Regions from separate parts of the Streptomyces sp. NPDC047315 genome, predicted to be linked through region 4. Evidence: riboswitches for the same ligand, from Rfam matches in the RefSeq annotation. Region 4 holds a riboswitch; each other region holds the start of a gene.

The links. Region 4 has a riboswitch for cyclic di-AMP ahead of ABZ842_RS32815 (M23 family metallopeptidase). Riboswitches for the same ligand answer to the same signal wherever they lie in the genome.
Positions count from the first base shown of each region.
Region 1: another riboswitch for cyclic di-AMP. It lies ahead of ABZ842_RS04485 (transglycosylase family protein); the one in region 4 lies ahead of ABZ842_RS32815 (M23 family metallopeptidase).
Region 2: another riboswitch for cyclic di-AMP. It lies ahead of ABZ842_RS12245 (M23 family metallopeptidase); the one in region 4 lies ahead of ABZ842_RS32815 (M23 family metallopeptidase).
Region 3: another riboswitch for cyclic di-AMP. It lies ahead of ABZ842_RS07665 (LysM peptidoglycan-binding domain-containing M23 family metallopeptidase); the one in region 4 lies ahead of ABZ842_RS32815 (M23 family metallopeptidase).

Region 1 covers NZ_JBEYTZ010000003.1:202,142-207,833, forward strand. Annotated here, with positions in the region: gene ABZ842_RS04475 (cytochrome P450) at 1-487, shown strand, start outside; gene ABZ842_RS04480 (transglycosylase family protein) at 599-1,594, shown strand; cyclic di-AMP (ydaO/yuaA leader) riboswitch at 1,882-2,057, shown strand; gene ABZ842_RS04485 (transglycosylase family protein) at 2,061-2,786, shown strand; gene eno (phosphopyruvate hydratase) at 3,153-4,439, shown strand; gene ABZ842_RS04495 (septum formation initiator family protein) at 4,578-5,060, shown strand; gene ABZ842_RS04500 (DUF501 domain-containing protein) at 5,169-5,692, shown strand, end outside.
Region 2 covers NZ_JBEYTZ010000009.1:16,972-22,663, forward strand. Annotated here, with positions in the region: gene trmB (tRNA (guanosine(46)-N7)-methyltransferase TrmB) at 1-351, shown strand, start outside; gene ABZ842_RS12240 (PrsW family intramembrane metalloprotease) at 446-1,792, shown strand; gene ABZ842_RS12245 (M23 family metallopeptidase) at 2,063-3,061, opposite strand; cyclic di-AMP (ydaO/yuaA leader) riboswitch at 3,073-3,218, opposite strand; gene ABZ842_RS12250 (PP2C family protein-serine/threonine phosphatase) at 3,452-4,588, opposite strand; tRNA gene ABZ842_RS12255 (tRNA-Met) at 4,755-4,828, opposite strand; gene ABZ842_RS12260 (MerR family transcriptional regulator) at 4,927-5,673, opposite strand.
Region 3 covers NZ_JBEYTZ010000005.1:261,107-266,798, forward strand. Annotated here, with positions in the region: gene ABZ842_RS07655 (tyrosine-protein phosphatase) at 1-510, opposite strand, end outside; gene ABZ842_RS07660 (alpha-galactosidase) at 747-2,837, shown strand; cyclic di-AMP (ydaO/yuaA leader) riboswitch at 3,153-3,306, shown strand; gene ABZ842_RS07665 (LysM peptidoglycan-binding domain-containing M23 family metallopeptidase) at 3,312-4,319, shown strand; gene ABZ842_RS07670 (SGNH/GDSL hydrolase family protein) at 4,550-5,341, shown strand; gene ABZ842_RS07675 (STM4011 family radical SAM protein) at 5,421-5,692, opposite strand, start outside.
Region 4 covers NZ_JBEYTZ010000038.1:68,637-74,328, forward strand. Annotated here, with positions in the region: gene ABZ842_RS32805 (pitrilysin family protein) at 1-1,048, shown strand, start outside; gene ABZ842_RS32810 (pitrilysin family protein) at 1,045-2,442, shown strand; cyclic di-AMP (ydaO/yuaA leader) riboswitch at 2,816-2,976, shown strand; gene ABZ842_RS32815 (M23 family metallopeptidase) at 2,990-3,769, shown strand; gene ABZ842_RS32820 (HPr family phosphocarrier protein) at 3,937-4,218, opposite strand; gene ABZ842_RS32825 (GNAT family N-acetyltransferase) at 4,420-5,692, shown strand, end outside.

The DNA of each region.
Region 1 (5,692 bases), on a different contig from region 4:
CGGCACGTACTCCCTGCTGCGCAACCCGGAGCAACGCGCCCTGCTCCAGGAGTCCCTGGCGGCCGGTCGGACCGACCTGCTGGAGACGGGCGTGGAGGAGCTGTTGCGCTACGACGGACCGGTGGAGTTGGCGACCTGGCGGTTCGCCACCGAGGCGGTGACGATCGGCGGGCAGGAAGTCGCCGAAGGCGACCCCGTCCTCGTCGTGCTCGCCGCCGCCGACCGCGACCCCGACCGCTTCGACGGGCCCGACGTCCTCGATCTGTCCCGACGTGACAATCAGCACCTCGGGTACGGCCACGGGATCCACTACTGCCTCGGCGCGCCCCTCGCCCGCATCGAAGCGCAGACGGCGCTCGCGACCCTGCTGCGTCGCCTCCCTGACCTGCAACTCGCGGGGGATCCGTCCGATTTGCGGTGGCGCGGCGGGCTGATCATGCGTGGACTGCGCACGCTTCCCGTGGAGTTCGGCCGCCCGACTAACTGACGGAGCATCAACTCTGTGATGTTTGCGTGATCTCCGCTGCATCGACTTGTGACTGACGTTGGAGTGCGGTTACGTTCACCCCCGTCTCAGCCGTCAGCGAAAGGCAACCGCATGCTCTCCGGGAATGGTCGACATCGCCGTCCTCGCCAGGCCCCGGCACTCGTCGTCGCCGCGGGGGTGACGGGATCTGCGATCGCGATCCCGCTCCTCGGCGCCGGGTCCGCGTCCGCCGCCGACTCCGCCGTGTGGGACCGGGTCGCGGAGTGCGAGAGTGCCGGGCAGTGGAGCGCCAACACCGGCAACGGCTACTTCGGCGGGCTCCAGTTCTCGCAGGAGACGTGGGAAGCCTTCGGCGGTACGCAGTACGCGGTGCGCGCCGACCTCGCGAGCCGTTCGCAGCAGATCGCCGTGGCCGAGAAGGTGCTGGCCGCCCAGGGGTCGCAGGCGTGGTCGTCCTGCGGGGCGAACGCGGGGCTGCCGGGCAGCGAGAAGCCGAAGCTCGACCTGGGCGCCCTGCCGGTGCCCACCGCGCCGACCACGCCGTCCCCCGGCCCGACCCAGGGCGTCGGCAACGGCGTCGCGCCGGGCGCCGGTACGGACGAGGGAAAGAAGGCCGGCGGCAAGCACCGCGGCCCGGCCGCGACCGAGACCCCGGCCGCGCCGGCGTCCCCGGAGCCCTCCGGCGCCGTCGAGGGCGCGGACGCGGGTGCGAGCGCGGGCACGGGCGAGCGGCGCGCGAGCGACGACACCCGGGCCTCGCGCAGCGACACGCCCGGCCGCGGCGACTCCGTCCAGCCCGGCGACCCGGGCAAGGCGGTCGGTGCGCCGGCGAAGGGTCAGCAGGGCGACGGCTCGACCGGCGCGGGCGCCGAGGCCAACAAGAAGGACGCCGACGGCAAGAAGGACGACGCCGGCGCCAGCGCCGACACCGCGACCGCGTCGCCCGGCACGTACACCGTCCGCCCCGGCGACAACCTCTGGGCCATCGCGGACGCCCAGGACCTCCCCGGAGGCTGGCCGGCGCTCTACGAGGCGAACCGCGATGCCGTCGGCGCTGATCCCGATCTGATCCTGCCTGGTCAGAACCTTGACCTCGGGGTGAAGTAGCCCGATTCAGGGGCACGTTGGGGCAGGTTTTTGCCGGCTTTTGTCCGTTTCTGCGTAAGTGAGACATGTGTCTCTCTGCTCGAACGGACTTCCGGCCCCGAATGGAATGACTCATTCCGTGTCCCACCTGCGGAAACGGGGGTTTCCGGAAGGCCGTGATGGGCGTTTTCTCCCCGATGTTCCTTCTTTGAACATCGGGGAGGGCTGTGATTACGGTCTGACCGCTCGCCAAAGCGGGCACCACTGACCGTCACGCCGAATCCTGCCGTCGGTCGGGGGGAACAGTCGTCGCGAGAGCGCCGAAGGCAGGAGCGGGGGACCCACGTACGTGCCGGTCCCGTCCACCCCGGGAGACCCGGGGCACGGACACCGGCTTGGGGTGAAGCCGCGCCGAGCGCGCGGCCGGGCAACTCACTTGGCCCGAACCCGACAGCTCACCTCGTAGGCGTCGGTGAGGAGATCCACCATGCTGTTTTCCAGCAAGGGCAAGCACCGCCGCCCGTCCAAGGCCGCCAAGTTCGCCGCCTTCGCCGGCATCACCACCGCCGCGATCGCCGCCCCGCTGGTGGGCGCCACCTCCGCCTCCGCCGCCACTGCCGCCGAGTGGGACAAGGTCGCCCAGTGCGAGTCCGGCGGCAACTGGTCGATCAACACCGGCAACGGCTACTACGGCGGCCTGCAGTTCTCCCCGTCCACCTGGGCCGCCTTCGGTGGCACCCAGTACGCGTCGAACGCGCACCTCGCCTCCAAGTCGCAGCAGATCGAGATCGCCGAGAAGGTCCTCGCGGGCCAGGGCAAGGGCGCCTGGCCGAGCTGTGGCGTCGGCCTCTCCAAGGCCGCGTACAACGGCGGCGGCGCCGAGCAGGCCCCCGCCCCGAAGCAGGAGCAGCCCAAGCCGCAGCCGAAGCCCGAGCAGCCGAAGCAGCAGCAGAAGGCGCAGCCCTCGCAGGAGCGCGCCGAGGCCCCGACCACCCGCTCCGAGCGCCCGTCCGCCCCGGCCAAGTCCGCGCCGAAGGCCGGCGGCTTCGAGAAGGGCGACGGCGAGTACGAGGTCCAGGCCGGCGACACCCTGAGCAAGATCGCCGAGAGCGAGCAGGTCAAGGGCGGCTGGCAGAAGCTCTTCGAGCTGAACAAGGACGTCGTGGACGACGCTGACGTCATCTACCCGGGTCAGCAGCTCCACCTGAGCTGACCCGTCGCGAACCCACGGGCCGTCACCCCGACCCGACCCCCCACGGGTTCGCCACTCACGGCCCCGGGCCGGCGCGCTTCCCCCGTACGCGCCGGCCCGGGGTTCTGTGTGTCACGGGTGAGCAGCAAGCCCGCACTGACCGTCGGGGGTCCGCGCCGACCGCGAGAGGCCCGCTTCTGAGCAGGCATCCGCGCAGTTGAGAGGCGTTACCCGACGGTAGCTATGCGCCTTTTGGCCGGGGTGAAGTTCTTCGCACTCTTTTTCGTCCCAGGGGGCGGGCAGCGGCCGGTCGACGCCCCCCAGCCGGTTAGGCTCTTGCCGTTGGGCGCTGAGCCCCGCACCCCACGCGTCACATCCCAGAAGGAGATGCTCGTGCCGTCCATCGACGTCGTCGTAGCCCGGGAAATCCTGGACTCCCGAGGCAACCCCACGGTCGAGGTCGAGGTCGGCCTCGACGACGGGAGCACCGGCCGCGCCGCGGTGCCCTCCGGCGCCTCCACCGGTGCCTTCGAGGCCCTGGAGCTCCGCGACGGAGACCCGAACCGCTACCAGGGCAAGGGCGTCGAGAAGGCCGTCCTCGCCGTCATCGAGCAGATCGGCCCGGAGCTCGTCGGCTACGACGCCACCGAGCAGCGCCTCATCGACCAGGCGATGTTCGACCTGGACGCCACCCCGGACAAGTCCTCGCTGGGCGCGAACGCCATCCTCGGCGTCTCCCTCGCCGTGGCGCACGCCGCCTCCGAGGCGTCCGACCTTCCACTCTTCCGCTACCTGGGCGGTCCGAACGCGCACCTGCTGCCCGTTCCGATGATGAACATCCTGAACGGCGGCTCGCACGCCGACTCCAACGTGGACATCCAGGAGTTCATGATCGCCCCGATCGGCGCGGAGTCCTTCTCCGAGGCGCTGCGCTGGGGCACCGAGGTGTACCACACCCTCAAGAAGGTCCTGAAGGGCCGCGGCCTGTCCACCGGCCTCGGCGACGAGGGCGGCTTCGCGCCGAACCTGGACTCCAACCGCGCCGCGCTGGACCTGATCATCGAGGCGATCAAGGAAGCCGGCTACGCCCCCGGCAAGGACATCGCGCTCGCGCTCGACGTCGCCGCCTCCGAGTTCTACAAGGACGGCTCGTACGAGTTCGAGGGCAAGTCCCTCTCCGCCGCCGAGCTGACCGAGTACTACGAGGAGCTGGTCGCGGCCTACCCGCTGGTCTCCATCGAGGACCCGCTGTTCGAGGACGACTGGGCCGGCTGGAAGGTGCTCACCGACAAGCTGGGCGCCAAGGTCCAGATCGTCGGCGACGACCTCTTCGTCACCAACCCCGAGCGCCTGGCCCGCGGCATCGAGGAGGGCTCCGCGAACGCCCTGCTCGTCAAGGTCAACCAGATCGGTTCGCTGACCGAGACCCTGGACGCCGTCGAGCTGGCCCAGCGCAACGGCTTCAAGTGCATGATGTCCCACCGCTCCGGCGAGACCGAGGACGTCACCATCGCCGACCTGGCCGTGGCCACCAACTGCGGCCAGATCAAGACCGGCGCCCCGGCCCGCTCCGAGCGCGTCGCCAAGTACAACCAGCTCCTGCGCATCGAGGAGATCCTGGACGACGCGGCCGTGTACGCGGGCCGCAGCGCGTTCCCCCGCTTCAAGGGCTGATCGGCCCCGGCAGCCAGTCGTGCGGTACGTCCCCGGCCGCGGTCCCGTACCGTGTCCGGGGACGTACGCACGTACGCGCCCCGATGGCACCGACCAGACGGCACCGACGGAGCAGCCGGCGCAGGGGAGGCGGATCAGATGGCCAAGCGGGACTCCGGGAACGGCGACGGACGGTTCTCCACCGCGACCAGGCTGCGGCTGCTCGGCGAGCAGACCGCGGCCCGTGTGTACCGCTCCCAGACCAAGCGCCAGGCGCGGCGCTCCCGGCTGACGGGCCGGGCGGCCTTCCTCGCGCTCGTCGTCTGCTCCCTCGTGGTCGCCCTGGCGTACCCGATGCGGCAGTACGTCTCGCAACGCGGCGACATCGCCGACCAGCGCGAGCGGATGGCCGACGCGGAGCAGCAGGTGGAGCGGTTGCGGGACGAGAAGGCGCGGCTCCAGGACGACATGTACGTACGCCGCCTGGCCCGTGAGCACCTGCATTACGTACTGCCGGGGGAGACCGGCTACATCATGATCGACCCGGAGGCGGCCGAGCGGCGCCGCAACGACGAGGGCTCGGCCGACCGGCCCTGGTACTCGAACGTCTGGGAAGGCGTCGACGACTCGGACCGCGACTGACCGCGGGCACGCACGCGACGCACCACCCACCACGCCGTAGCAAGACGAGCAGTACGACGCAGCAGCACGACGACGCAGCAACGTAGAACGACCGGATCCAAGGCAGGCATGGAAACCCCTCCACCCACCACCGAGCACACCGCCCCCACGGACGACGACATCGCGGCCTTCCAGCTCCAGCTCGGACGTCCGCCGCGCGGTCTGCGCGCCATCGCGCACCGCTGCCCCTGCGGGCTGCCGGACGTCGTGGAGACCGCGCCCCGGCTGCCCGACGGCACCCCCTTCCCCACGCTGTACTACCTGACCTGCCCGCGCGCCGCCTCCGCCATCGGCACGCTGGAGGCCAACGGCGTGATGAAGGAGATGTCGGAGCGGCTGGCCGCGGACCCCGAACTGGCCGCCGCCTACCGGGCCGCGCACGAGGACTACATCGCGCGCCGCGACGAGATCGAGGAGCTGACGGGCTTCCCGAGCGCCGGCGGCATGCCGGACCGGGTGAAGTGCCTGCACGTGCTGGTCGGGCACTCGCTGGCCGCCGGCCCCGGGGTCAACCCGCTGGGCGACGAGGCCATCGCGATGCTGCCCGAGTGGTGGCGCAAGGGCCCGTGCGTCACCCCGTGCCGGACCGACGG
Region 2 (5,692 bases), on a different contig from region 4:
ATGCGGGTGTACTTCCCCGACCCCTGGCCGAAGAAGCGCCACCACAAGCGCCGGCTGATCCAGCCCGAGTTCCTGACGCTGGCCGCGCGGTGTCTGAAGCCCGGCGCGGTGCTGCACTGCGCCACGGACTGGGAGCCGTACGCGGAGCAGATGTTGGAGGTGCTCTCGGCGCACCCGGACTTCGAGAACGCCTGCGCCGACGACGGATTCGCACCGCGGCCCGACTTCCGGCCCCGTACCCGGTTCGAGGGGCAGGGCCTGGACAAGGGGCACGTGGTACGGGACCTCCTCTTCCGCCGCGCCGCGCCCACCGCCACGCCCGCGCCCACCGCCGGCCCCGAGCCCGTCTGACAAGCCCCTTCCCGGTCACGGGAAGCCGGTCCCGAGCCTGATCCGAGCCGATTCCGCGTCGCCGGCTGTCAGTGGTCCTCGCTAGGGTCGTCGGGTGTCCGAGCCGTCGTCCCCGCCCCGGTCCGCGCCCGTCGAGGCGCAGCCGCCGCTGCCCGCGTACGCGCCGCAGCCGGTGTTCGACGCGCTGCCCGAGCGCTCCCGCTGGCGCTACGCGCCCCGTCGCGCCTCCCGGCTGTGGCGCAGCAGGGCGCTCCGCGTCGGCGGGCTGATCACGCTGCTGGCCCTGTGCGGCCTGGTGATCCTCGCGCTGGTGCGGGAGCAGACGGGCACCCGGGGCTTCCTCGTCGGCCTCGGGCTCGCCACCCTGCCCGTTCCGCTGCTGCTCGCCGCGTTCCGCTGGCTGGACCGGGTGGAGCCGGGCCCCTGGCGCCACCTCGCCTTCGCGTTCGCCTGGGGCGCGTTCGCCGCCGCCCTGGTGGCGCTCACCGCGAACACCTTCGCGGCCCGCTGGATAGCCACCGCCACCGCCGATCCGTCGAGCGCGGACACGCTCGGTGCGACGGTGGTGGCGCCGGTCGTCGAGGAGAGCGCCAAGGCCGCCGCGGTCTTCCTGCTCTTCTTCTTCCGCAGACGGGACTTCACCGGCCTGGTCGACGGCGTCGTGGTCGCCGGCTTCACCGCGACCGGCTTCGCCTTCACCGAGAACATCCTCTACCTCGGCCGGGCCTTCGACGACGACCAGTCGACGGGCTCGGCGGGCTTCGAGTCGATGACGGCGGCGACGTTCTTCGTGCGGATCGTCATGTCGCCCTTCGCGCATCCGCTGTTCACGGTGCTCACCGGCATCGGTTTCGGGCTGGCCGCGCTGGCGGCGCGACGGCGCAGGTTCCGCCGCACCGCCCTGCCGCTGCTGGGGCTCGTCCTGGCCATGGGGATGCACGCGCTGTGGAACGGATCGACGTCGATGCTCGGCCCGTTCGGCTTCTACGCGGTGTACGCGCTGATCATGGTGCCGGTCTTCGCCCTGCTCACCTGGCTGACGATCTGGTCCCGGCAGCGGGAGCTGCGCACGGTGTCCACCGCGCTGCCGGCGTACGCGGCTGCCGGCTGGCTGGCGTCCGCCGAGCCCACGGCGCTGGCCTCCATGAGGGCGCGCACCGCGGCCCGTGACTTCGCCCGGCGCACGCAGGGGGCGGCAGCGGCGCACGCGGTGTCGGAGTACCAGCGCTTCGCGACCTCGCTCGCCTTCCTGCGCCACCGGGCGCAGCGCGGCACGGTCGACCCCGACTTCGTCGCACGGGAGCAGGAGCTGCTGCACCACATGTGGCGGCGCAAGGACGTCGCGAGCCCCGCGCTGACGTACGCGGCACGCGCGACGGGCGCGGTCCGGGTGCCCCCGCCGTACCGGGACTACGAGGGCTACAACCCGTACCGCGCATGACGCGGGGACGCCACTCCGGAAGAAGAGACCGACGGCCCTGGCGTCGGGGGGTGACACCAGGGCCATCGGCGATTCGGGGACGGCGGCGACGACGATGCTGATGACGGCGTACGGCACGGCCGGCAGCCGCGGCAACCGGCGGCTGGGGGCGCACGAACCCGCACTTCGGGAACTCAGGAGTGCGCGGAAGCCGCCACCCGCTCGTCGCGGCCGTCGTCGCGGCCGTCGTCGAGCCCAAAGCTCAGCTCAGGGCTCGGCGGGACTTGCTGATCAGACGCTGAGGCCCTTGCTCTGCAGCCAGGACGCCGGGTTGATGGTGGCGCCGCCCGGGGTCTGAACCTCCATGTGCAGGTGCGCGCCGGAGACGTTGCCGGTGGCGCCCACGCGCCCGACGCCGTCGCCCGCGACGACCTTCTGGCCCGCGCTCACGCCGACCGTCTGCATGTGGGCGTACATGATCTCGGTGCCGTCGTTCAGCTCCAGGATGACCTGGTAGCCGTACGCCGGGCCGGACCAGCCCGCGAACTTGACCGTACCGGCGCCCACGGCCTTCAGGGGGGTGCCCGCCGAAGCGACGAAGTCGAGGCCGGTGTGCTGGCCGGAGGACCACATGGAGCCGGACTGACCGTACGTCGCCGAGATGCTGTACGAGGAGAGCGGCAGCGCGAACATCTTCGCGAGCTTCGCCTTGCGCTCGGCCTCCGCCTTCGCCTTGGCCTCTGCTTCGGCCTTCTTCTTCTCGGCCTCCGCCTTCGCCTTGGCCTTGGCCTGGGCTTCCTTCTCGGCCTTCTCCTTCGCGGCCTTGTCGGCGGCGGCCTGCTTCGCGGCCTCGGCCTGGGCCTGCTGCTGCTCGGCCTGCTGGAGGATCCGGGAGCGGAGCGCCTCGCCGGCGCCGCCTTCGGCGGTGGCGCCCATCGCCATCAGCTCGTTGGCGCCCTCGCCGGACTGGTCGTCGCCGGACGGGTCGTCGTTCTTGTCGTCACCGCCCCCGAGGCCGTCGGGGAGGGAGATGGAAACCGGGGGCTTGTTCTGGGCGGTGGCGATGCCACCCGCGCCGACCGCCGCGATCACACCGACGCCGAGGACGGTGGAGCTACGGGCGAAGGCCCTGCGCTGCTGGCGCAGGACGCGGTGGCGACCGCGGGACGGAAGGACGGTCTCCGCGCTGGGGTTCCACTCGCCGTACGAGCGCTCGGCCCCGTTTTCGCTGAAGGCACCGGTCCTGGAGGACCCGGCAGGAGCTTCCGGGGCAGGGCTGTTGGACGCCACTGAGGCGTACTCCTTTCCTTCCTTCTCGCCTACCGGGTTAGCTGACGGGTTCGGAGCAGGAAGGTCTCCTACGGAACGCTTCGCAGGCTGCGAAGCATCCGATTCACCCCAAGAGGTGGTTCCCCGGTTCCCTTGCGGGATTCGGCGCGTGCGCACGGCGTCGCCCTGACGGCGACTGGGACGACCGCGCTGCGTTATCGAACGTTAATAGACACGGGTCCCGGATTCCAAGCCGGTCCCCATGATCGTTAACGATGATCGCGGAACCAACCGGGACACAAGCGGCCGGATTCGGGCGACTTGAGCGGCCCGAACGAGGTTTAGCCCGCACCACGCCCCTGCCATGACCCTGACAGTACGTCACATGGCGTGCTCCGAGCAGTCGTTCGACTACGCTGCGTGGACCCTCGACGCGACGTCGACCGCCGCGGCTCCGGCGGGCCGGGTGACCGCCAGCAGCGCCATGTCGTCCGTGGAGCCGCCCCCGGTGTGCCGGCGGACGTCGTCGATGAGCGCGTCCAACAGCTCCCCCGGGCCCGGGAAGACGCGCCCGACGAGCCGGGCGTCCGGCTCGTAGAAGGCGCCGGACGCATCCCGCGCCTCGGACAGCCCGTCGGTGTAGAGCAGCAGCGTCGCCCCCGGCGGCATCGGGTGCTCGTCCACCCGGTCCGGCCACTGCCCCAGCGCGTGCATCCCGAGCGGCAGCGCGGGCTCGCCCGGCTCCAGCCGCCCCAACCGCCCGTCGTCGCGGAGCAACAGCGGCTCCGGGTGCCCGCGGTTCACCAGCCGCACGACGCCCCCGCCGTGCGGGATCTCCGCGATGACCACGGTCGCGAACCCCTCGAAGGAGTCCACGTCTCCCTCGCCCCGCCGCCCCGCCTCCCGGTTCAGCGCCCGCTCCAGCCGTTCGGCCACCCCCTCCAGGGCGCGCTCCTGCTCGGCCGCCTCCCGGAACGAGCCGATCAGCACGGCCACCGCCTCCACCGCGCCGAGCCCCTTGCCCCGTACGTCCCCGACCACCAGCCGCACCCCGTGCGGGGTGTCCTGCACCGCGAAGAGGTCGCCCCCGATGAACGCGTCCGCCAGCGCCGCCTCGTACCGGGCCGCGATCCGCAGCCCGCCGATCTCCTCGGCGGGGGTGGGCAGCACGGCGCGCTGCGCGGTCTCGGCGATCACCCGGGCGGAGGCCAGCCGTTCATTGCTGCGCGCCACGACCCGGTTGATGAAGAGCGCCAGCACGGAGACGGTGAAGACGGTGGTCAGCTCGGTGTACGCCTGGGTCTGCCCGATCGAGTGGTTGTAGATGTCCAGGGCCAGCTCGGTCAGCACGGCGAAGGCGCCGGTCGCCAGCGTGACCGACCACGAGAAGAACGGGGCGGCGATCAGCGGGGCGGCCGTGAACATCGGCACCGCAGTGAACTTCCCCGGGGTCGACAGGTCGTAGACCACCCCGACGATGATCATCAGCGCCGGCAGCATCCGCGCGAAGCGCCGGGCACCGAAGCTGTTCCGCTCTTCCTCCGCCACGGATGCTCTCCTCCCCCCTCAGCCTCGGGCCGGCGGGCGGGGACGGCGAGCCGGCTGGGCCGGCCGGGGGACGCCTCCTGTGGGTGAGCGGGTGCGGGGAGACGGGAAGGGGCCGGGAAACGACGATGGCCCGGCACTCGATCGAGTGCCGGGCCACGGTCTTCAGTAGCGGGGACAGGATTTGAACCTGCGACCTCTGGGTTATGAGCCCAGCGAGCTACCGAGCTGCTCCACCCCGCGTCGGTGAACACAACTCTACGCCATCCGGAGCAGTGCTCGCGACCAAGGGTCCCCCGCCGGCGGGGGACCCCGGGGCTCAGGCGGTGATCACGGGGGCCTCAGTCGGTGAGGTGTCGCTCCGCGTACGCCGCCATCGCGTCCCGTACGAAGACCGCCGTGCCCTCGCCGTGCCGGTCGTAGTTGCGCCCGAAGCGCGGATCGGCGACGAACATCTCGCCGAGCCCGGCGAAGTGCGCCTTCGACGGGGCGCCCATCAGGGACTGCCACGCGTACATCCGCCGGGTGACCTCCTGCGCCACCTCGCCGTCGGCCGGGTGCCCGGCCTGGAGCACCCGCGCGTAGTCCCGGGCGATGTCGTCGTGGGCGCGCTGGTGGTCCCGGCGCTCCTGCCCGCTCAGCGATCGCCAGGTGCGGTCGCTGCGCTGCCAGGCGTCCGTGCCCCAGCGCTCGGTCACCTCCTGCTCGTACTGCGTGTGGTCGAAGCCGTCGAGCACGTCCTCAGCCATCAGTTCCTCCCCTCGTTCGGTCTTGTGCAGGGTGGTCCGCACCGAGGCGATCTGTCGCCCGATGCGTTCGCGCTCCAGCTCCAGCAGCCCGAGGTGGGCGCGGAGCGCGGCGGCCGTGTCCCGCTGCCCGGCCAGCACCTCGGCGATGGCGGGCAGCCCGAGCCCCAGCTCGCGCAGGAGCAGGATGCGCTGGAGGCGCACCAGCTCTTCGGGGCCGTAGTAGCGGTAGCCGTTGGCACCGACCCGGCACGGCTCCAGCAGCCCGACGTCCCCGTAGTGCCGCAGGGTGCGGCTGGTCGTACCGGCGCGGCGGGCGACTTCTTGGATCGACCACTCCATGACCTGAACCGTAGAACTT
Region 3 (5,692 bases), on a different contig from region 4:
CGAGAGCCCGGCGCGGTCCTTGCCCGCCGCGCAGTGCATCAGCGCCGGCACGCTGTCCTGCGCGAGGGCGTGCAGCACCTGGCTGTGCTCGGCGGTGCGCTGGGTGATGATCATGTGGTACGAGGTGATCATCCGGTTCGCCGCCTGGCCGTCGCCCAGCAGGGCGCGCAGTTGGTCGAGGTCGCCGGAGCGGACCATCTGCCAGAACTCGGCCCCGTCGGCGGGGTCGCTCAGCGGCAGGTTCAGGTTCCGCACGCCCGGCAGCGTCACGTCGGGCCCTTCGAGGCGGATGTCCGCCGCATTGCGGAAGTCGAAGATCGTGTGCAGGCCCAGCGAGGCCAGGAACGACGCGTCCTCGTCCGTCGCGTGGGCCAGGTGCCCGCTGCGGAAGAGCCGGCCGTGCGCCACGGTCCGGCCGTCCGCCGTCGGGAGCCCGCCGACGTCGCGGAAGTTGCGGACCCCGGCCAGTTCGGGTTCGGTCGAGGGGACCTGCGGCACCTGCTGCGTCACGAAGGCTCCTGGAGAAGTCGCTGCCGCCGGCGCTCGTCGCCGACTGTGGCGTGTTCCCGACGATACGACATCGGTACCTGGGGCAATCATCCTCCGCGGCCCCGCTGTCGGCCGCCGAAGGAGTGTTGCCAGGCCGCCGACCAACCGCCGCCGGACCGTTGCCCCGCACCCGACCCCGTTGGATGATGTGCGGGCTTGTTCGAATCTGTCGCGAACCGTGAGCATGAGGGGTCGGGATGATCGAAACCGTGAACGGGGGGCGCACCTGGTTGCTCTCCGGACCGTCGAGCAGTTACGCCGTGCACCTCACCGACGACGACGAACTGCTCCACCTCCACTGGGGCCCGCGGATCACGACCGACGACGCCCGGGCGCTGGCGGCGGTCGGGCTCCCCCCGTACCGGCCGTTCGAGTCCCCGCTGGACGGTCACGAGGAGTACCCGGTCGAGGGCGGCCCCCGCTTCGTCCGCCCGGCGCTCTCCGTGCGCACCCCCCGGGTCCGCGGCATCGAGTGGAGCTCCGCCGGCGCCCGCGTGCACGGCGACGAACTGCGCGTGCGCTGCACCGACGCCGTGACCGGCCTCGGGCTGACCCTCCACTACCGGATGCGGGACGACGCCGACGTCGTCGAACGGTGGACCACCCTCACCCACGAAGGCAGCGGCCCCGCCCTGGAGGTGCTGCGCGCGGACGCCGCCACCTGGACCCTGCCCGAGCGCGACTCCTGGCGGCTGAGCCAACTGCACGGACGGTGGGCCGCCGAGTCCCGGCTCACGCGCACCCCCCTCGCCCACGGCGAGCACGTGCTCGGCAGCCGCCGCGGCCACACCGGCCACCAGCACCTGCCCTGGGTGGCGCTCGACGACGGCAGCGCCACCGAGGAGGGCGGCGAGGTGTACGGCTGCGCCCTCGGCTGGTCCGGGTCCTGGCGGATCTGCACCGCGCGGCTGTCAGACGGGCGGGTCCAGATCACCGGCGGGGCCGGCTACGACGACTCCGGGCTGCTCAGGCTCGCGCCCGGTCAGTCGTACGTCTCGCCCGTCTTCGCCGGGCTGTGGTGCGGGGGCGGCTTCGGGGCCGCGAGCCGGGCGTGGCACTCCTGGCAGCTCGCCCACGTGGTCCCGGACGCCTCCGCCGTACGGCCCGTCCTCTACAACTCCTGGGAGGCCACCGGCTTCGACATCCACGAGGAGCAGCAGCGGGCGCTGGCAGTGCGGGCGGCGGACCTGGGCGTGGAGCTGTTCGTGGTCGACGACGCGTGGTTCGGGCGGCGCACCGGCGACCGCGCCGGGCTCGGCGACTGGACCCCGAACCCCGAGCGCTTCCCGCGCGGCCTCAAGCCGCTCGCCGACGAGGTGCACGCGCTCGGCATGCGCTTCGGCATCTGGATCGAGCCGGAGATGGTCAACCCCGACAGCGACCTGTACCGTGCGCACCCCGACTGGGTGCAGCACCACCCGGGCCGCACCAGGACCGAGTTCCGCAACCAACTGGTGCTCAACCTCGCCCGCGACGACGTGCGCGAGCACCTGTGGCGGCAGTTGGACGCGCTGCTGTCGAGCGCGCCCGTCGACTACGTGAAGTGGGACTTCAACCGGTGCTTCACCGACGCCGGCTGGCCCGGCGACGAGTATCCGCAACGGCTCTGGGTGGAACACGTCCACGCGCTGTACGAACTCGTCGACCGGCTGCGGGCCGCGCACCCCGGGGTGGCCTTCGAGTCCTGCTCCGGGGGCGGGGGCCGGATCGACCTCGGGATCCTCGCGCGTGCGGACCAGGTGTGGACCTCCGACAACACCGACCCCCTGGACCGGCTGGCGATCCAGTACGGCTTCAGCCAGCTCCACCCTGCGCGGGTGATGGCCGCCTGGGTCACCGACAGCCCCAACGTCCAGCTCAACGGCCGACGCAGCTCGTTGCGGTTCCGCTTCGTCAGCGCGATGGCGGGCGTGCTGGGGATCGGCGGGGACCTCACCGAGTGGAGCGAGGCGGAGCTGGCCGCGGCCCGCGGCTGGGTGGAGCTGTACAAGCGGATCCGGCCGGTGGTGCAGCACGGCGAGCTGTACCGGCTCAGGCCGCCGGACGGCGGGCTCAGCGCGGTGCAGTACGTACGGGGCGACGAGACCGTGGTCCTCGCCTGGCTCCAGGCGCAGCACCACGGCGAGCGACCGCCGCTGCTGCGGCTGCGCGGCTTGGACGCGTCGGCCTCCTACGTCTGCCCGGAGAGCGGCGCGGTGTACCGGGGCGCGGTGTTGACCCACCACGGCCTGGCCACGGGACTGGTCGGCGACCTGGACGCGACCGTCATCCGACTCCGCCGCCAGTGAGTCGAGAAGAAAAAGAGCTATCTGTCCGTATTCGTACATTAATGCGCTCTTCGATATAACGTGCCCTGGCTACGGGGGAGATGGGCGTCCCTCATGAGCAGGATCACAATGGTGACGTTGTGTGGCGGGCGTGCGGTGAAGGGATGCGGCGGACGGGCGGGAGTTGGCGGGGCGGCGTCCACGGAGGGTGACCGCCCGCCGCCGGCGCGATGATCCACGCGGTCGGGGCGCGGGCGGTCATGGCTTGTTCCTGGCGATGTGGCCGGTTTACGGTCACGGCACTCCGGACGGACCGCCTCATCCTGCCGCCGCCCGGATCATCACCCACCCACCTGTGGCAGGAGCGGGGGACCCAGGTAGTACGCCGGTCCGGACTCCGGACGGCTCGGGGTGAAGTCGCGCCCAGCGCGCGGCCGGGCATCTCCAGCTCGAACCCGACAGCTCACCTCGCAGGCGTCGGAGAGGAACAGCACCATGTCCGCACAGGGCAAGCACCGCCGTCCCAAGTCGACGGCCTTCACCCGTGGATTCGTCGCCGCCGGCACCGGTGGCGCCGCCATCGCCCTTCCCCTGATGGGCGCCACCGGCGCCCACGCCGCCGAGCAGGCCGCACCGGCGGCCCCCGTCGTCGCCCCGGTCTCGGCCGCCTCCGCGCCGGCCGCCGAGAAGGCCGCCGCCGCGTCGACCACCTACGTCGTGGTCATCGGCGACCACCTGTCCAAGATCGCCGACGAGCACCGGCTCGACGGCGGCTGGCAGCAGCTCTACCAGGACAACCGCGACGCCGTCGGCGAGAACCCCTCGCTGATCCACCCCGGCCTCAAGCTCACCATCGGTGCCAAGGCCGACGGCAAGGGCGCCGCGAAGGCGGAGAAGCCCGCCGAGAGCAAGGCCGAGAAGCCGGCCGAGAAGCCCGCTGAGAAGAAGACCGAGGGCGACAAGGTCGAGAAGAAGGTCGAGTCGAAGGCCGTGCCCGCCGCCCCGGCCGCCCAGAAGCCGGCCGGCGGCAACGACGAGCCCGCCACCTCCGCACCCGCGGAGTCCTCCTCCAGCGGCTCGTCCGCCGGCACCTCCAGCGGCTGGGCCGCCCCGCTCGCCAACGCCCAGGTCTCCACCTCGTACCGAGCCTCCGGCGCCGCCTGGTCCAGCGGCTACCACACCGGTGTCGACTTCGCCGCGCCCACCGGCACCGGCGTCCGCGCCATCGGCCCCGGCTCGGTCGTCTCCGCCGGGTACAACGGCGCGTACGGCAACGAGGTCGTCATCAAGCACACCGACGGCACCTACTCCCAGTACGCCCACCTCTCCTCGCTCTCCGTCTCCGCCGGGCAGAGCGTGACCGGCGGGCAGTCCATCGGCCAGGTCGGCTCCACCGGCAACTCCAGCGGGCCGCACCTGCACCTGGAGGTCCGCACCGGCCCGTCGTACGGCTCGGACATCGACCCGGTTGCCCACCTGCGCAGCCACGGCGTCTCGCTCTGACCCCGACGCACCGCGCCACCGGCCGCTGACCCGGCCACCCCTCGGATCCCCCACGGAGCCCCCCGCTCCGTGGGGGGTCTGCGTGTTCCCGAGCATCTTCCCGCGCGTGTGCCGGGTGGGTGCCGGGCGTATTCCCCATCACCTCGCCATCCCCGGTGTGATAAATCACTGCGCGTCAACCCCTCCCTACGGTCGCGTAGGTCACATCTGTAGGGCGAAGATGAGTTCTTGTGGCAGACGATTCGAGAACAGAGAACAAGGGCGGATTCGGGTCGTACGCAGCCATCGGTGACAGCTTCACCGAGGGTGTGGGGGACCCGGGACCCGACGGGACGTACGTCGGCTGGGCGGACCGGTTCGCGGTCCTGCTCGCCGACCGCAAACCGGAACACAGCTTCCGGTACGCCAATCTCGCGGTGCGCGGCAGGCTCCTCGACCAGATCGTGGAGGAGCAGGTGCCGAGGGCGAAGCAACTCGCCCCGGACCTGGTGTCGTTCTGTGCGGGGGGCAATGACATCATCCGACCGGGCAGCGACCCGGACGACGTTGCGGAGCGCTTCGAACGCGCGGTGGCCGAGCTGACGGCTGCCGTCGGCACGGTCATGGTGACCACCGGATTCGACACCCGGGACGTGCCGGTCCTGCGCCACCTGCGGGGCAAGGTCGCCACGTACACGGCGCACGTGCGGGCCATCGCGGACCGCCACGGCTGCCCGGTGCTGGACCTGTGGTCGCTCAAGTCGGTCCAGGACCGCCGGGCCTGGGACCCCGACCGGCTCCACCTGTCCCCCGAGGGGCACACCAGGGTGGCGCTGCGGGCGGGACAGGTCCTCGGGCTCGACGTGCCGGCCGACCCCGACCAGCCGTGGCCGCCGCAGCCGGTGCGCGGCACCCTGGAAGTACGGCGCGACGACATCCACTGGGCCCGCGAGTACCTGGTGCCGTGGATCGGACGGCGGTTGCGCGGCGAGAGTTCGGGCGACGACATCGTGGCGAAGCGACCGGACCTGCTTCCGCTGTGACGCCGCCCGACGGCCGCCCGGCCGCATGACCCGGTGAGCGGGCGGGCCCCACCGCTGGGACGCGGCGGGGCCCGCCCGACTACCCGGCCGGCTGCGCCGGGATCCGTTCCAACACGCCGCCGGCGAACACGTCGTACAGCGGCAGCGACTCCAGGTGCACATAGCCGATGTGGCAGTCGCACACGGCCAGCGGACAGGCCCGCGGACGCAGCGCCGCGCGGTACGAACCGTCGTAGAGGTTCCCCAACTCGGCCGGGACGAAGTGACAGCGGCGCACCGTGCCCGCACCGTCCACGGAGATCACCGACTCGCCCGTACGACACGGCAGGCCCGCCGACGGGTGCGGCCGGC
Region 4 (5,692 bases):
CTTCGAGACGATGCCCACCCACCAGCTGGAGCTCGCGCTCTGGCTGGAGGCCGACCGGATGGGCTCCCTGCTGGCCGCCCTCGACGACGAGTCGATGGAGAACCAGCGCGACGTGGTGAAGAACGAGCGCCGCCAGCGGTACGACAACGTCCCGTACGGCACCGCGTTCGAGAAGCTCACCGCCCTCGCCTACCCCGAGGGCCACCCCTACCACCACACCCCCATCGGCTCCATGGCCGACCTGGACGCGGCGACCCTGGAGGACGCCCGAGCCTTCTTCCGCACGTACTACGCGCCGAACAACGCGGTGCTGTCGGTCGTCGGCGACATCGACCCCGAGCAGACCCTCGCCTGGATCGAGAAGTACTTCGGCTCCATCCCCGGGCACGACGGCAAGCAGCCGCCGCGCGACGGCTCCCTGCCGGACGTCATGGGCCGCCAGCTGCGCGAGGTCGTCGAGGAGGAGGTGCCGGCGCGTGCGCTGATGGCCGCGTACCGACTGCCGCACGACGGCACCCGCGAGTGCGACGCCGCCGACCTCGCGCTGACCGTCCTCGGCGGCGGCGAGTCGTCCCGGCTCCACAACCGCCTGGTGCGCCGGGACCAGACCGCCGTCGGCGCCGGGTTCGGGCTGCTGCGGCTGGCGGGCGCGCCTTCGCTCGGCTGGCTGGACGTGAAGACCTCCGGCGGGGTCGAGGTCCCGCAGATCGAGGCCGCGGTCGACGAGGAGCTGGCCCGCTTCGCCGAGGAGGGCCCCACGGCCGAGGAGATGGAGCGCGCCCAGGCCCAGTTGGAGCGCGAATGGCTGGACCGGCTCGGCACCGTCGCCGGCCGCGCGGACGAACTGTGCCGGTACGCCGTGCTGTTCGGCGACCCGCAGCTCGCGCTGACCGCGGTGGACCGCGTGCTGAGCGTCACCGCCGAGGAGGTGCGCGACATCGCCCGCGCCCGGCTGCGCCCGGACAACAGGGCCGTGCTGGTCTACGAGCCGCTGCCGGCCGCCGACGCCGACGCCCAGAACGACGCAGGAGAGGGGGCGGACCAGTGACCGACGCCGCCGAGCCGCTGACGACGATGGACTTCCACCCCATGCCCACGTCCGGGGAGCCCACCCCCTGGGCGTTCCCCGCGCCCGGGCGCGGGACCCTCGACAACGGCCTGACCGTGCTGCACTGTCACCGCCCCGGCCAGCAGGTGGTGGCGGTCGAGGTCATCCTCGACGCCCCCCTGGGCGCCGAGCCCGAGGGCTTCGACGGGGTCGCCACCATCATGGCGCGCGCCCTGTCCGAAGGCACCAAGTCCCGGTCGGCCGAGGAGTTCGCGGCCGAGCTGGAGCGCTGCGGCGCCACGCTCGACGCCCACGCCGACCACCCCGCCGTCCGGGTCTCCCTGGAGGTCCCGGTCTCCCGGCTCCCCAAGGCGCTCGGGCTGCTGGCGGAGGCGCTGCGCGAGCCCGCGTTCGACGACGGCGAGGTCAAACGTCTGGTTCGCAACCGCCTGGACGAGATCCCGCACGAGACGGCGAACCCGGGACGGCGCGCCGCCAAGGAGCTGTACCGGCGGCTGTTCCCCGCCTCGCTGCGGATGTCCCGGCCCCGCCAGGGCACCGAGGAGACGGTGACCCGGATCGACTCGACCGCCGTACGGGCGTTCTTCGACGCCCACGTACGGCCTGCCACCAGCACCGTGGTCGTCGTCGGCGACCTGACCGGGGTGGACCTGGACGCGGTGCTCGCCGACACCCTCGGCGCGTGGACGGGCGACACCGCCCCGGCGCACCCCCGGGCCGAGATCACCGCCGACGACGCCGGTCGGGTGTTCGTCGTGGACCGCCCCGGTGCGGTGCAGACCCAGCTGCTGATCGGCCGGATCGGCGCGGACCGGCACGACCGCGTCTGGCCCGCCCAGGTGCTCGGCACGTACTGCCTCGGCGGCACCCTGACGTCCCGGCTGGACCGCGTGCTGCGCGAGGAGAAGGGCTACACCTACGGCGTACGGGCCTTCGCGCAGGTCCTGTGCTCGGCGCCCGACGGGTCGGGGGCCGCGCTGCTCGGGATCAGCGGCTCGGTCGACACGCCCAACACCGGCCCCGCGCTGGCGGACCTGTGGCAGGTGCTGCGCACGCTGGCCGCCGAGGGCCTGACGGACGCGGAGCGCGACGTCGCCGTGCAGAACCTGGTCGGGGTCGCCCCGCTGCGGTACGAGACGGCGCTGTCGGTCGCCGGCACCTTCGCCGACCAGGTCGAGCAGCACCTTCCGGACGACTTCCAGGCGCAGTTGTACGCCCGGCTGGCGCAGACGGGCACGGTGGAGGCGACCGCCGCGGTGGTGAACGCCTTCCCCGTCGACCGGCTGGTCACGGTGCTCGTCGGCGACGCGGCGCAGATCGCGGAGCCGGTGCGCGAGCTGGGGATCGGGGAAGTGACGGTGGTCAAGGGCTGACGGAGCCCGTCTCCCGGCGCAGGAGCCCGTAGGGGCCCGTAGCGGAGCCCCGGCGTCCACGGCGGACGCCGGGGCTCCGTCACGTCCCGTCCCGTCACGTCCGGTACGGACGGCCGCCCGTGGTCGTGGGGTGCCCTCGTGGTCACACTTCGCGCACACCGGCGCCATCGGACCGTCACCCGACGGCCGTACGTCCGTTGCACGTTCGCCGTCCGGGCGTCGTATCTCCCCGCCGAATGTCCTTTTTGATGGGAAGTCTGCCGACACGTGCTGTGGCATAGCCAACAAAGATCGTCGTTTGTTTGGCGAACGCGAGCGGGCCCGCCTAGCGTCGATCCGGCTGTTCGCCAGGAGCCCGCCGCACCCGCGGCACGGACAGTCATCGCCGAGTCCCCGCCGGGCGCGAGCCCAGGGGAGCCGGGGACCCAGTTCCCCCGGGGTGAATCGGCCCCTCCGCGGCCTGCGGAGGAGCCGTAGGAGACCTTCCTCTCTCCGAACCCGTCAGCTAACCCGGTAGGCGAGAAGGAAGGAAAGGACCGGCCACGCCATGGCGTTCGCCCGACCCACCGGGAAGCACCGTGCCCCCAGCCGCGTGACGCGCAGGAGCGCGAGCATCGCCGGCGCTGCGACCCTCGCCACCTCCGGGGTGATCGGCACCCTCGCGTCCCCCGCGTTCGCGACGGGGACCGAGCCGCGCAACGACGGCGACACCGGGTCGCTGAGCGCCGAGGACACCGGCACGCTCCAGATGCTGGCCGCCACCGACACCCTCGCCGAGCAGGTCACCGACCAGGCCGTCGACCAGAAGCGCGAGGCCGTCGCCCGCGCCGAAGCGGCGGCGGAGGCGAAGCGCAAGGTCGAGGCGGAGCGCAAGGCCGCCGAGCGCGCCGCCCGCGAGGCCGAGCGTCAGCGGCTGCTGAACTCCTACCAGCTGCCCGTCGCCGGCTCTCACGTCACCACCTCGTACCAGGCCAACAGCTCGCTGTGGTCCTCCGGCAGCCACAGCGGCGTCGACTTCCACGCCTCGTCCGGCACCGAGGTCGTCTCCGTGGGCGCGGGCACCGTCGTCGAGGCCGGCTGGGGCGGCGCGTACGGCTACAACGTCGTCATCAAGATGCGCGACGGCTCGTACACCCAGTACGCCCACCTCTCCGCGGTCACCGTCGGCGAGGGGCAGGCCGTGATGCCGGGCCAGCGGATCGGGCGCGCGGGCTCCACCGGCAACTCCACCGGGGCGCACCTCCACTTCGAGGCCCGCAGCGGCGCCGACTACGGCTCGGACGTCAATCCGGTCGCGTATCTGCGCGCCCGCGGCGTGAACGTCTGACCCGCGGAATCCTGCTTCGAGCTTCGACGTGCCCCGGTGCGACCGCGCCGGGGCACGTCGGCGTTGGCCGGGGCGCACCGAGGCACGACAAAGGCGCTGACCCCGAAGGTTCAGCGCCTTTGTCCCGGTGCGAGCCGCGGGCCCGCGAAAGTCGAGCGTTGGGTGGCTCAGACCGTCTCCGGCAGTTCCTCCAGCCCCTCGGCGACCAGCTTGGCCAGCCGGTCCAGGGCGGCGTCCGCGCCGTCGGCGTCGGAGGCGAGGACGATCTCCTCGCCGCCCTGCGCGCCCAGGCCGAGCACGGCGAGCATGGAGGCGGCGTTGACCGGGTTGCCGTCGGCCTTGGCGATCGTCACGGGGACGCCGGAGGCCGTGGCGGCGCGGACGAAGATGGAGGCGGGTCGGGCGTGCAGGCCCTCGGCCCAACCGACGGTGACACGGCGCTCAGCCATGGTGTTGCCCTTCGAATCAGCTGTTGTCTAGACCAGTCCCGGTCAGTCTCTCACGACGCCCCGGGTGCTCCTACCGACCGTAAACCCCCGCCGCAAGCCCCGACGGCGCCCGACGGTGACGGGGCGGACGCGTTCGGCGATGGTGCCCGAGTCCGGTCCGACAGCACCACCACCGGGCGTCCGCGCCGTACGATTTCTGCCATGCAGACCGAGCGGGACCACGCCTACCCCGACCACTGGGAGGCGGACGTGGTGCTGCGCGACGGCGGTACCGCGCGCATCCGCCCCATCACCGTCGACGACGCCGACCGGCTGGTCAGCTTCTACGAACAGGTGTCGGACGAGTCGAAGTACTACCGCTTCTTCGCGCCCTACCCCCATCTGTCGCCCAAGGACGTGCACCGCTTCACCCACCACGACTACGTGGACCGGGTGGGCCTCGCCGTCACCGTGGGCGGGGAGTTCGTCGCCACCGTCCGCTACGACCGGATCGACGAGCACGGCCGGCCGGCCAGCGCGCCCGCCGACGAGGCCGAGGTCGCCTTCCTCGTCCAGGACGCCCACCACGGCCGCGGCGTCGCCTCCACGATGCTCGAACACATCGCGGCGGTCGCGCGGGAGCGCGGGATCCGACGGTTCGCGGCGGACGTGCTGCCCGCGAACACCAAGATGATCAAGGTGTTCCGGGACGCCGGGTACACCCAGAAGCGCAGCTTCGAGGACGGCTCCGTCCATCTGACGCTCGACCTGGAGCCGACCGCGGAGTCCGTCGCTGTGCAGCGCGCCAGGGAGCACCGCGCCGAGGCGCGCTCCGTGCAGAGGCTGCTGGCGCCGCGGGCCGTCGCGGTCGTCGGCGTCGGCCGCGCGCCCGGGGGAGTGGGCCGCACCGTCCTGCGCGACCTGGTCGGCGGCGGCTACACCGGACGCGCGTACGCCGTGAACCGCGCCTTCCCCGCCGACTGGCACGAGGTCGACGGGGTCCCCGCGCACCGCTCCGTGGGCGAGGTCGTCGAGCGGACCGGCGAGCCCGTCGACCTCGTGGTCGTGGCCGTCCCCGCCGAGCGGGTGCCGGAGGTGGTCGCGGACTGCGGGGAGCACGGGGTGCGCGGGCTGGTCGTGCTGAGCGCCGGGTACGCGGAGAGCGGCGCCGAAGGCCGGGCCCGCCAGCGCGAGCTCGTCCGACAGGCCCGCTCGTACGGCATGCGGGTCATCGGCCCCAACTCCTTCGGCGTCATCAGCACCGCGGCGGACGTACGCCTGAACGCGTCGCTCGCGCCCGAAGCGCCGGCGCCGGGCCGCATCGGGCTGTTCACCCAGTCCGGGGCGATCGGCATCGCGCTGCTGTCGAGCCTGCACCGACGGGGCGGGGGTCTCGCTGGTGCGGCCGGTGCGGCTGGCGTCGCCGGTGATGCTGGTGTCGCTGGTGTCGCCGGTGTCTCTACGTTTGTGTCCTCCGGCAACCGCGCCGACGTCT